DNA from 3 places in the Shinella sp. genome. Region 1 is predicted to be linked to each of the others. Evidence: riboswitches for the same ligand, from Rfam matches in the RefSeq annotation. Region 1 holds a riboswitch; each other region holds the start of a gene.

Region 1 (3,267 bases):
CCGAAGAGGCTGCCGCTGCGGAAAAGGCGCGTGCCGAAGAGGAGGCCGCCGCCCGTCGCGAGGCCGATGCCAAGCGTGTCGAGGTTGAGAAGGTGGCTGCTGCCGAAAAGGCGCGGATCGAAGAAGAGGCCGCTGCTGCCCGCAAGCTTGCGGAAGAGAAGGCGGCCGAAGTGGAGAAACTGAAGGCCGAAGCCGCCAAGGCTGCGGCGGATGCCGAGGCGAAGGCCACCGAAGCAGCCCGCCTTGCCGACGAGGCGGAAAAACGCGCCGAAGAGGCTGCGGCCGCAAAGAAGCAGGTTGAGGCTGAAGACGCCGTAGCTGCGGCCCGCAAAAATGAAGCGCAGGGTGCCGAGACGAAGGACCGGGGCCTCGCCGTGGAACAGGCCGATGCGGCGAAGCGCGAGGAGGAAACCTTCCGGAAAGCCGTGCTCGACGGTTCGGCAGATGCTTTCCGCGACTATCTCAGGGCATATCCGAATGGCCGGTTCCTCGCGGATGCCCGCGAACGGCTTTCGACGCTTGCCGATGCCGCGCGCCAGGAAACACAGGAAACCAAGCCGAAGCAGGAGACGGCGACCACGGAAACCGAGCGCAAGATTGTCGAGGAGCCGGTCATCGATTCGCGCGAAGCCTATATGGAGCGCTCGACCCGTGTGCAGGCGCAGCGCTGGTTGAGCGTTCTGGGCTTCAATACCTATGGCGCGGACGGCGTGTTCGGTCCGCGTACCCGCTCGGCGATCGCGTCATGGCAGGGCACGTCCGGCTATCGCGCTGACGGCTACCTGTCGCGTGCGCAGTTTCGTGAACTCCGGCAGGCCGCGCAATATGCTCAGGCTCGTCAGAATCGCCAGCGCCAGCAGCGCCAATATCAGCAGCGTCAGTATCAGCAGGACTATGACGTGCTGGAAGGCCCGGTCGATGGCTACTATGAGCGCTATAATGGCGACGACGGCTATTACAACAATGGCGGTGGCATGGTGATCATCCCCGGCTATTGAGTTTGCGACGACCGGACGGCGGTTTCAGCACAGGTGATGCCGCTGCCGGTCGATTGACTTCACGGGACGGGAAGCATAATCATCCGCAGTATTGGATGGTTCCCGGATCCGGAAACGGATCGGGGAGTAAATGGGAATGTGACGCGGTGGACCCAATTAGGGCGCTGCAATCACGGCCGACCCCGCGACTGTAGAGTGGCGAGGAACGTTCATCCGGTGGGAGGGATTTGTGTGGAATGAGGCAATCGTGCTTCGCGCCACACCGAGAAAACCAACCGGAAAAGCCACTGGGTGGCATTGCGATAAGCAAAGGCTCGGACGCCTCTTTTTCTACGAATCGTCCACCTTTCGTGATGCTGATACCCGGGAAGGTGAGAGCGATCCGCAGGCGTGAAAACGCCGGACGCCACGAGCCAGGAGACCTGCCAGCCGATGAGGGCATATCGCCCGACCTGGGGAGGGGCTTCCCCAACGCCTGCACGGAGGTTGTCATGGCTGTTTCCGCTACGTCTACTGTTACCCTTTCCGCAAACGACCGCCTTGTCGCGGGCGTTTTCGCATTGCTGCTCGGTGCCTTCCTCGTTTTCAGCGCCGGCCTGGCCAATTCGGCCGTGCTGCACGATACGGCGCACGACACCCGTCACTCCTACGGCTTTCCCTGCCACTAAGGAGTTTTTGACATGATCGTTCGTTATCTCCTGGCCGCCCTGGTGGCCGGGCTGTTCTCTGGCGTGCTGATGACAGCCGCCCAGGAGGCGCGAGTCGTGCCGCTCATTCTTCACGCAGAAGAATTCGAAGGCGGCGCCGAAGAAACCGCACCGGCAACCGACGGCACGACACCCACCACGGGTGGTGCCGCCACGACGCAGGAGCATTCCTCGCTCGGCGCTGCCATTCTGGACGTCGCGTCGTACCTGTCGCCGGTTTCCGTCGCCTATGCCCATGAGGGCGAGGAGCACGAGGAAGGCGGCATCATGTTCGGCATGAGCCGTTTCTCCGGCACACTTTTGGCCAACCTCGTCACCGGCACCGGTTTTGCGCTTCTGCTGGCGGGCTTCAGCCTGGTTTCAGGACACCCGATCACCGTTGCGAATGGTGCGCTTTGGGGTGCCGCCGGCTGGCTTGCGGTGCATATGCTGCCCGCCATTGGCCTGCCGCCGGAACTTCCGGGTTTCCCGGCCGCGGATCTCGGTCAGCGCCAGACCTGGTGGATTGCGACCGTCCTGCTCTCGGCCGGGGGGCTCTATCTCCTGTTCCTGAAGCAGGGCATCGTCGCCAAGATCGCCGGTATCGTGCTTATCGCGGCGCCGCAGGTCTACGGCGCGCCGCAGCCGAGCGACATTTCCAGCAACGTTCCGGCTGTTCTCGGTGCCGAGTTCGCGGTTGCGGCACTCGCCACGACGCTGTTCTTCTGGATCGTGCTCGGTCTCGCGTTGGGCTTTGCCAACGAGAAAGTCGCCAAGGCTGCCTGATATGACGCAAAAATCGCCCGGGGCCGTCCTGGTTCTGGGCGGTGCGCGTTCCGGAAAATCCGCTTTTGCCGAAAGGCTGGTCGCCGAGACCGGCCTTTCGCGTCACTATATCGCCACCGGCCGCGCCTGGGATGATGAGATGCGGGAGCGCATCGCCAGACACCGGGAAGATCGCGGAAAGGGGTGGGAAACCCACGAAGAGCCGCTTGCACTCGCCGCGCGCATAAAAGATGTGGCGCGTGAGGATCGGGCGGTGCTCATCGATTGCCTGACGCTTTGGGTCACCAACCTGATGCTGGAGGAACGCGACATCGCCGCCGAATTTGCCGGCCTCATCGAGGCCATCGCGGCGGCGCCGGGTCAACTGGTCTTCGTGTCGAATGAGGTCGGTCTCGGCATCGTACCGGAAAACCGCATGGCGCGTGACTTCCGCGACCATGCCGGGCGGCTGCACCAGCTGGTCGCCGCCCTCGTGCCAAATGTTTATTTCGTTGCGGCCGGACTGCCGCTGAAAATGAAGGGTTGAGCCTATGCTGCAACAGAAAATCCCCGCCACCGTCATCACCGGCTTCCTTGGTGCCGGCAAGACGACGCTGATCCGCAACCTGCTGCAGAATGCCGGCGGAAAACGCATCGCGCTGATCATCAACGAGTTCGGCGATCTCGGCGTCGATGGCGACGTGCTGAAGGGCTGCGGCGCGGAAGCCTGCACCGAGGACGACATCATCGAACTCACCAATGGCTGCATCTGCTGCACCGTCGCCGATGATTTCATCCCGACCATGACGAAGCTGCTG
Region 2 (3,267 bases), on a different contig from region 1:
TGCCGCGACCAAGGCCGCGGTCGTTAGCCTGACGAAATCCTTCGCGCAGGAATGCGCCAAGGACCAGATCCTCGTGAACTCCGTGGCGCCCGCCGGCTTTGCTACCGACCGCGCCAAGGAACTCGGCTTTCTGCCGGAACTGGCGAAAGCCAGCGCGCTCGGCCGCGCCGCCAAACCGGTTGAAATGGCCGAATGGATCGTCATGATGGCATCGAGCCGCAATACCTATGCGACCGGTGAGAATGTCGTGATCAGCGGGGGATATATCTATGTCTGACGTCTACCGCGTTGCCGTCGTCACGGGCGCGACCAGCGGCATCGGCAAGGCCATCGTGCCGATGCTGCGCAAGCGTGGGCTTGACGTCTACGCCATCGGGCGCAACGAGGCGCAACTAGCCGAACTGGCGAAGACAAGCGGCGCGATCCCCGTGCAGGCGGATGTACGCGATAGCGCGCGCATCGCCGACGCGCTGGCCGGCGTCGAGGTCGATATCCTCGTCAACAATGCAGGCATCCTCTCGACCCGTGCAGCCTTCCAGGACATCGACCCCGCCGAAATCGACGCGATGGTCGATATCAATCTCAAGGCGCCGATGCACCTGACGCGCATCGTCCTGCCGGGCATGGTTTCGCGCAAACGCGGACACCTCATCTATATAGGCTCCAGCGGCGGGCAGGCGGCGTTTCCGGGCATGGGTGCCTACGGCCCCTCGAAAGCGGGCCTCAGCCTCTTTTGCGATAATTTGCGCTGCGATCTGCTCGGAACCTCGGTCCGCGTCAGCGAGATCGTGCCCGGCCGCGTGCAGACGGCGCTGTATCGCACCTCGATCCCGGACAATCAGGCGAGCGCCGTGCTCTATGACGGCTATCGGCCGATCCAGCCGGAAAACATCGCGCAGATCGTCAACGACGTGATTGCGCTGCCCGTCTATGTCGACGTCGCGCGCGTCGAGGTTTTCCCGACCGACCAGGCGACCGGCGGTGGATCCATGGTAAGATTTCCGGCAAGCTGAGGTCCTGGAGGCGCCATGTCCGGCAACGACGACAAGAAAACGCGGGAAGAAAAGCCGGATCTCATCCGGCACTATCGCCCGGTTGCCATCCGTTCGGTTCTGGCTGCCCATGCGATGATCCCGAGAAAGCACGAACCCGTGCCCCCCGATCCCCCGGCGGGCACGGGTTTCGCCCTGCCATCAGGCTTTCACGCGGTTCCAGACGATTGAAATTTTAGGCCCGCGGGAGACCAGACCATATTCTGTGACCTGTGCGCGCGCCACCCGATCTCCGGTGGCCGCGCCCCCAAGCCGGCGTGACGTGAATGTGATGACGTGGCGCGGGTCGATACCTTCATCGCTCCCGGCCGGGATGCTAGCGCCGAAATCCAATCGAAAACGAGCCCGTTTGGGGATCAGCGCAATCGCCAAACAGGCGAATTCTGGTCGTAAAACCTGACGGCCAGCATCCACCCATTCCGACGCCGCATCGAAACCGTTGATAAGTCACCATAGCTGTTGACGCATTTTTTACCTCGTCTACTATATCTTGTGTTCGAGGTTCCTTCGATTCGAAAAGATCGAAGGCTAAGACGGGAATCCGGGGCGGCCATGATGGCCGCGTCAATCCGGAGCTGCCCCCGCAACTGTATGCGGCGAGCATTCGTTCGATGAAGCCACTGAGGCGTAAATGCCCTGGGAAGGTGAACGGATGCCGCGACCCGCAAGCCAGGAGACCTGCCTCGTACATGAATGTCCACGGGCGGGGTGTCCGGAAGGCGAGCGTTGGGTTGCGGAATGATGTCGCGCCCCGTCTCCCCGTATGCCTCGCATTATTGCTTCGGGGTGAAGTTATGTCGATCCTGTTTCCAGTGCATCCGCGCGAGTAAGCGGCGCTTCGTGCCCGGCCGTCTCAGGCGGCCATCTGCGTATCTCCAGTTTTTCGAGCGGCCATCGGCGGACGGCTGAACGATTTCCCATGCCCGCGCCAAACGACGAGGAAAATCATGTCTATTACTGTCTACTCCAAGCCCGCCTGCGTCCAGTGCACCGCAACCACCCGTGCGCTCGACCGCCAGGGCCTCGGTTACCGGATTGTCGACGTTTCAGAGGACGCCGATGCATTCGCCCTCGTGCAGGGGCTCGGTTATCGTCAGGTTCCCGTTGTCGTCGCCGGTGAGCGGCATTGGGCCGGCTTCCGTCCGGACATGATCAGCGCGCTTGCCTGAGCGTCACGCGGTGGCCGAGCTTATCTATTTTTCTACCCGGTCGGAAAACACCCATCGTTTCGTTCAAAAGCTCGGCCTCCCGGCCTCCCGCATCTCGCTTCGCACCGATGAGGCGCTCGAGGCAAAGGCGCCCTTCGTGCTCGTCGTGCCGACCTATTGCGGCGAGGACGGCAATGGGGGCGTCAAGGGCGCCGTTCCCAAGCAGGTGATCCGCTTCTTGAACGATGCGGAAAACCGCTCGCACCTTCGCGGCGTGATCGCCGCGGGCAACAGCAATTTCGGCGCGACCTTCGGGATCGCCGGCGACGTCATTTCCGCCAAATGCGGCGTGCCGTACCTCTACCGCTTCGAGCTTTTGGGCACGGCGGAAGACGTCGCCAACGTCAAACAGGGATTGGAACGATTTTGGACACGATGACGCTCGACAAGCCAATCAAGGCCCCGGAGATCACGGCGCTGGATTACCACGCGCTGAATGCGATGCTGAACCTCTACGACGAGGGAGGAAAAATCCAACTCGGCAAGGACCGGCTTGCGGCCAAGCAGTACTTCCTCCAACACGTCAACCAGAACACCGTGTTCTTCCATAACCTTCGGGAGAAACTCGATTATCTGGTGACCGAGGGTTACTATGAGCAGGAGGTGCTGGACCAGTATTCGTTCAACTTCGTGCGCGATCTGTTCGACCACGCCTATGACAAGAAATTCCGCTTTCCCACCTTCCTCGGCGCCTTCAAATATTACACGTCCTATACGCTGAAGACCTTTGACGGAAAGCGCTACCTGGAACGCTATGAGGACCGCGTCTGCATGGTGGCGCTGGCGCTGGCGCGCGGCAACGAGCAGATTGCCCGCGACCTCGTCGACGAGGTCATTTCGGGCCGTTTCCAGCCGGCGACGCCGACCTTCCTCAATGCCGGCAAGAAACAGCGTGGCGAGCTCGTTTCGTGTTTTCTGCTGCGGATCGAAGACAACATGGAGAGCATCGGACGGTCGATCAATTCTGCTTTGCAACTCTCCAAGCGCGGCGGCGGCGTGGCGCTCTC
Region 3 (3,267 bases), 150 kb from region 1:
TCGCGGCGGCTGGCAGGTCGCCGGTGGCAAGGCGGACCCGGACCTGCTGACACCGGCGTTACCTGAAATCCACGTTTCCGGCATGCGCTTGATCGACCGGGTGATGAGCATCGTCGTGGTGCAGGCGGTTGTTCCCAAGACGCTTTACATTCCTGCAAGCCGGCTCGAGCCGACGCTGCTGATCACCGTAAAACCCGTCTCGCAGAAGATGCTTGCGAGTACCGAGCGGCGCCTCGGCCTACGCGATCTTGGTTTCACGCCGATCGTGACGCAGGAGCAGGGGCTCCTTATGACGCCGGTTGGCGGCGATGCCTACAACCCGATGGTCACCTCCTGGCGGCCCAACATGCCAGGGTCCTTCGTGTGGCGCTCGGCGTTGCCGCAGATCGCGTTGTTCGTGCTGGTCTTTGCCGGCGTTATGCTCTTCGTCACCTTGCGCTTTTCCGCGCTTGTCAGGGCGCTCCAGCGCAGCGAGACGAAGAACGCCTTCCTGGCGCGGCACGATCCGTTGACCGGGCTCAAGAACCGTAGCGGCTTTGACGAGGAAGTGTCGCGCGCCATCAGGAAGGGCGAAAACAGGCCCTTCACGATCCTCGCGCTCGACCTCGACCGGTTCAAGGCGGTCAACGACCGACATGGACATGCGGCGGGGGATGCGGTGCTCCAGGCGGTCGCTCGACGTTTCTCTGATCGTGTCGGCCAGTACGGTTGCGTCGCCCGTCTGGGGGGTGACGAATTTTCCGTTCTGCTGACGGGCGAGCATAGCCGCGAGCACCTCGTGGAGCTTGCCGCCAGTCTCGTGCTGGATACGCAGATCCCGATCGCCTATGACGGACAGCTTCTCCTGATCGGCGGTAGCGCCGGCATCGCCCAGTTCCCGCACCATGGCAAGACTGTGCACGACGTCATGGTCATGGCCGATGCCGCACTTTATGCAGCCAAGAACGGTGGCCGCAACCGTGCGGTCCATGCTGGAGATATCGACAGCGTGGAGATTGCGGATGTCGGCGAGGCCCGCGCCGCCTGACGCTTGCCGCATACGGGCAGGTCTGCGGCGCAGGAAGACTTGATCGCATCGCCAGGTCATGCGCATATCGTTCCCGTCAGGTGCCCGCTTTTGCGGGAGAATCGGGAATCCGGTGCGGGCTTGAAAAGCCCAGGCCCGGAACGTGCCCAACGCTATGACGGGGATGGCGCGCACCGTAAAAGCTTGAATCGATTCAGGCTTTTGCCACTGGTTGTTCAACCGGGAAGGCAGGTGCTTGCCGCGCGACCCGAAGTCAGAAGACCGGCCTGGCAAGATAGACCGAACCGCGTGGACGGCGGCAGGTTGTACGCATTGTTGGGGAGAAAACGATGCGAACAGAACCGTGGGACCCTCTGGTCCAGGCGGGCGCCTTTTCTTGCAAGGACAGGCAAGCCGTCTATCGTGCCATCGAAACGCGCCGCGACGTGCGCGACCAGTTCCTGCCCGATCCACTGCCGGACGATCTCGTCGGCCGTCTGCTGCATGCCGCGCACAGCGCGCCGTCCGTCGGCTTCATGCAGCCGTGGAATTTTCTCAAGGTGCGCAGCGAGACGACCCGGCGGCGGGTACATGCCGCATTTCAAAAAGCCAATGCCGAGGCGGCGGCGATGTTCGAAGGCGAGCGGCAGGGACAGTATCGCGCCCTGAAGCTCGAAGGCATTCTCAAGGCGCCGCTCTCGATTTGCGTGACCTGTGATCCGACGCGCGGCGGAACGGTGGTGCTGGGGCGCACCCACAATCCGCGCATGGATGTCTATTCCACGGTCTGCGCCGTGCAGAACCTCTGGCTCGCAGCGCGGGCGGAGGGGGTGGGCGTCGGCTGGGTCAGCATCTTTCACGATAGCGACGTCCGGGACATCCTCGGCATCCCAGAGCATATCGAGATCGTCGCCTGGCTTTGCGTCGGTTTTGTCGATCGACTCTATGCCGAGCCGGAGCTTGCGGTGAAGGGGTGGCGGCAGCGCCTGCCGCTGGAAGAACTGGTGTTCGAGGAGCGTTGGCCGGAAACCGGCGTCAGTTGACGCCAGCATCGGCCGGACGGCCGAGGTCGATGGCGGATTGGTTTGCCGGCAGGAAGACCGGGCCGACCGTGCGCACCTTGCTGGTCGCCGGATCGTAGTCGCGTTCCTCGATCGTCACCGGCGTCTTGATCGCTGTTTCCGCCTTTTTCGGCAGGGTGTCGATCCTGGTGATCGAGCCACCGTCGTCGCCGTTCGATGCCTGTGCGGGGTCGCCCTTCAGCGCCTTCTCGCGCTTGATCATCTCCTGGTAATAGGCCGAGAGATTGCAGCCGCAGGCGCCGGGCTTGGAAAGGTCACGCGTGCGGTAGGAGAAGGCGTTCTGCAGCTCGTAATAGGGACGGCCGGTGACCGTCGAGGTCATCTGGTCGGTTTCCTGCCCGTTCGTCATTGACTGGTAGAAGAGTTCGGTCTCCGTCTGCGGGCACATCATGCTGCAGACTTGCTGGTCACGCCGAAAATCGAGCGGCGTGGCGCCTGAGGAAATCGGGAAGAAGCCGCCGTCGCAGGTGCGCACGCAGACGGTGCGCAGGTTGCCGTGGCCAGTGCTGCCGCCAAGCGAGCGCAATTCCAGCCGCCCGCTGCCATCCGGCATGGTGCCGAGCGGCAGGCTGTGTGTTTCATCGGGCGTGCGCAGCGTTTCGGTCGCCGCGACGGGCATCACTTTTGCTTCGTCGTTGCAGCCGTTCGTCTCAAACGAGGCGAGCAGACGTTTGCGCTTGCCGTCGTTGGACGTGCCACCGGAGAATTCGCGGCGCTTCCTGTCGAGAATCTGGAGATTGCGCTCCATCTTGCCGATGACCGATTCCAGCGTGTCGCACGCCTCTGCGTTCGGTCCACCGACGACGATGATGCTGCCGCCAGAGCAGCCGAGGCGGCGCTGGTCGCCCTTGGCCTTGCGAAGCTGGATGTTCTGGCGCGCGATGGCGCCGGCATATTTGCGGGCGCTCGACGTATCGACCAACACGCGTGGCAGGTTGGCAAGCTCGGCCTGGATGCGCTCGCACACGTTCGCGGCCGCCGTGCCGCCGAAGAATAACAACGGCAGGCCGGTAGCAACGGCAAAAAGAAGACTGGCGCGTCTTTTCAAGTCGTCGATCCCATGAATGTGCGTTTGAGCGGCAATCCCACCGCATATGCAGGCCTTATCATAGGCTACCGGGGGGGAAGCGCAACGCGCTCCCGCATTTGTGATTAACGCGCAAGGGAAACATGATTTTA

The links. A riboswitch is a leader RNA that binds a small molecule or an ion and turns the genes downstream of it on or off. The one in region 1 is predicted to bind cobalamin.
Region 2: it holds a riboswitch for cobalamin, as region 1 does, so the genes downstream of both, nrdH (glutaredoxin-like protein NrdH) here and ACT6VE_RS03490 (CbtB domain-containing protein) in region 1, are expected to answer to the same signal.
Region 3: it holds a riboswitch for cobalamin, as region 1 does, so the genes downstream of both, bluB (5,6-dimethylbenzimidazole synthase) here and ACT6VE_RS03490 (CbtB domain-containing protein) in region 1, are expected to answer to the same signal.

Annotation. Positions count from the first base shown of each region.
Region 1 is NZ_JBQVPI010000001.1:748,349-751,615, forward strand. It holds gene ACT6VE_RS03485 (peptidoglycan-binding domain-containing protein) at 1-998, shown strand, start outside; cobalamin riboswitch at 1,078-1,442, shown strand; gene ACT6VE_RS03490 (CbtB domain-containing protein) at 1,490-1,666, shown strand; gene ACT6VE_RS03495 (CbtA family protein) at 1,679-2,470, shown strand; gene cobU (bifunctional adenosylcobinamide kinase/adenosylcobinamide-phosphate guanylyltransferase) at 2,472-2,996, shown strand; gene cobW (cobalamin biosynthesis protein CobW) at 3,001-3,267, shown strand, end outside.
Region 2 is NZ_JBQVPI010000003.1:87,869-91,135, forward strand. It holds gene ACT6VE_RS07400 (SDR family NAD(P)-dependent oxidoreductase) at 1-277, shown strand, start outside; gene ACT6VE_RS07405 (SDR family oxidoreductase) at 270-1,013, shown strand; gene ACT6VE_RS07410 (hypothetical protein) at 1,029-1,223, shown strand; cobalamin riboswitch at 1,535-1,752, shown strand; gene nrdH (glutaredoxin-like protein NrdH) at 2,000-2,221, shown strand; gene nrdI (class Ib ribonucleoside-diphosphate reductase assembly flavoprotein NrdI) at 2,232-2,639, shown strand; gene nrdE (class 1b ribonucleoside-diphosphate reductase subunit alpha) at 2,636-3,267, shown strand, end outside.
Region 3 is NZ_JBQVPI010000001.1:895,587-898,853, forward strand. It holds gene ACT6VE_RS04220 (diguanylate cyclase domain-containing protein) at 1-1,027, shown strand, start outside; cobalamin riboswitch at 1,089-1,311, shown strand; gene bluB (5,6-dimethylbenzimidazole synthase) at 1,357-2,049, shown strand; gene ACT6VE_RS04230 (DUF2865 domain-containing protein) at 2,042-3,136, opposite strand.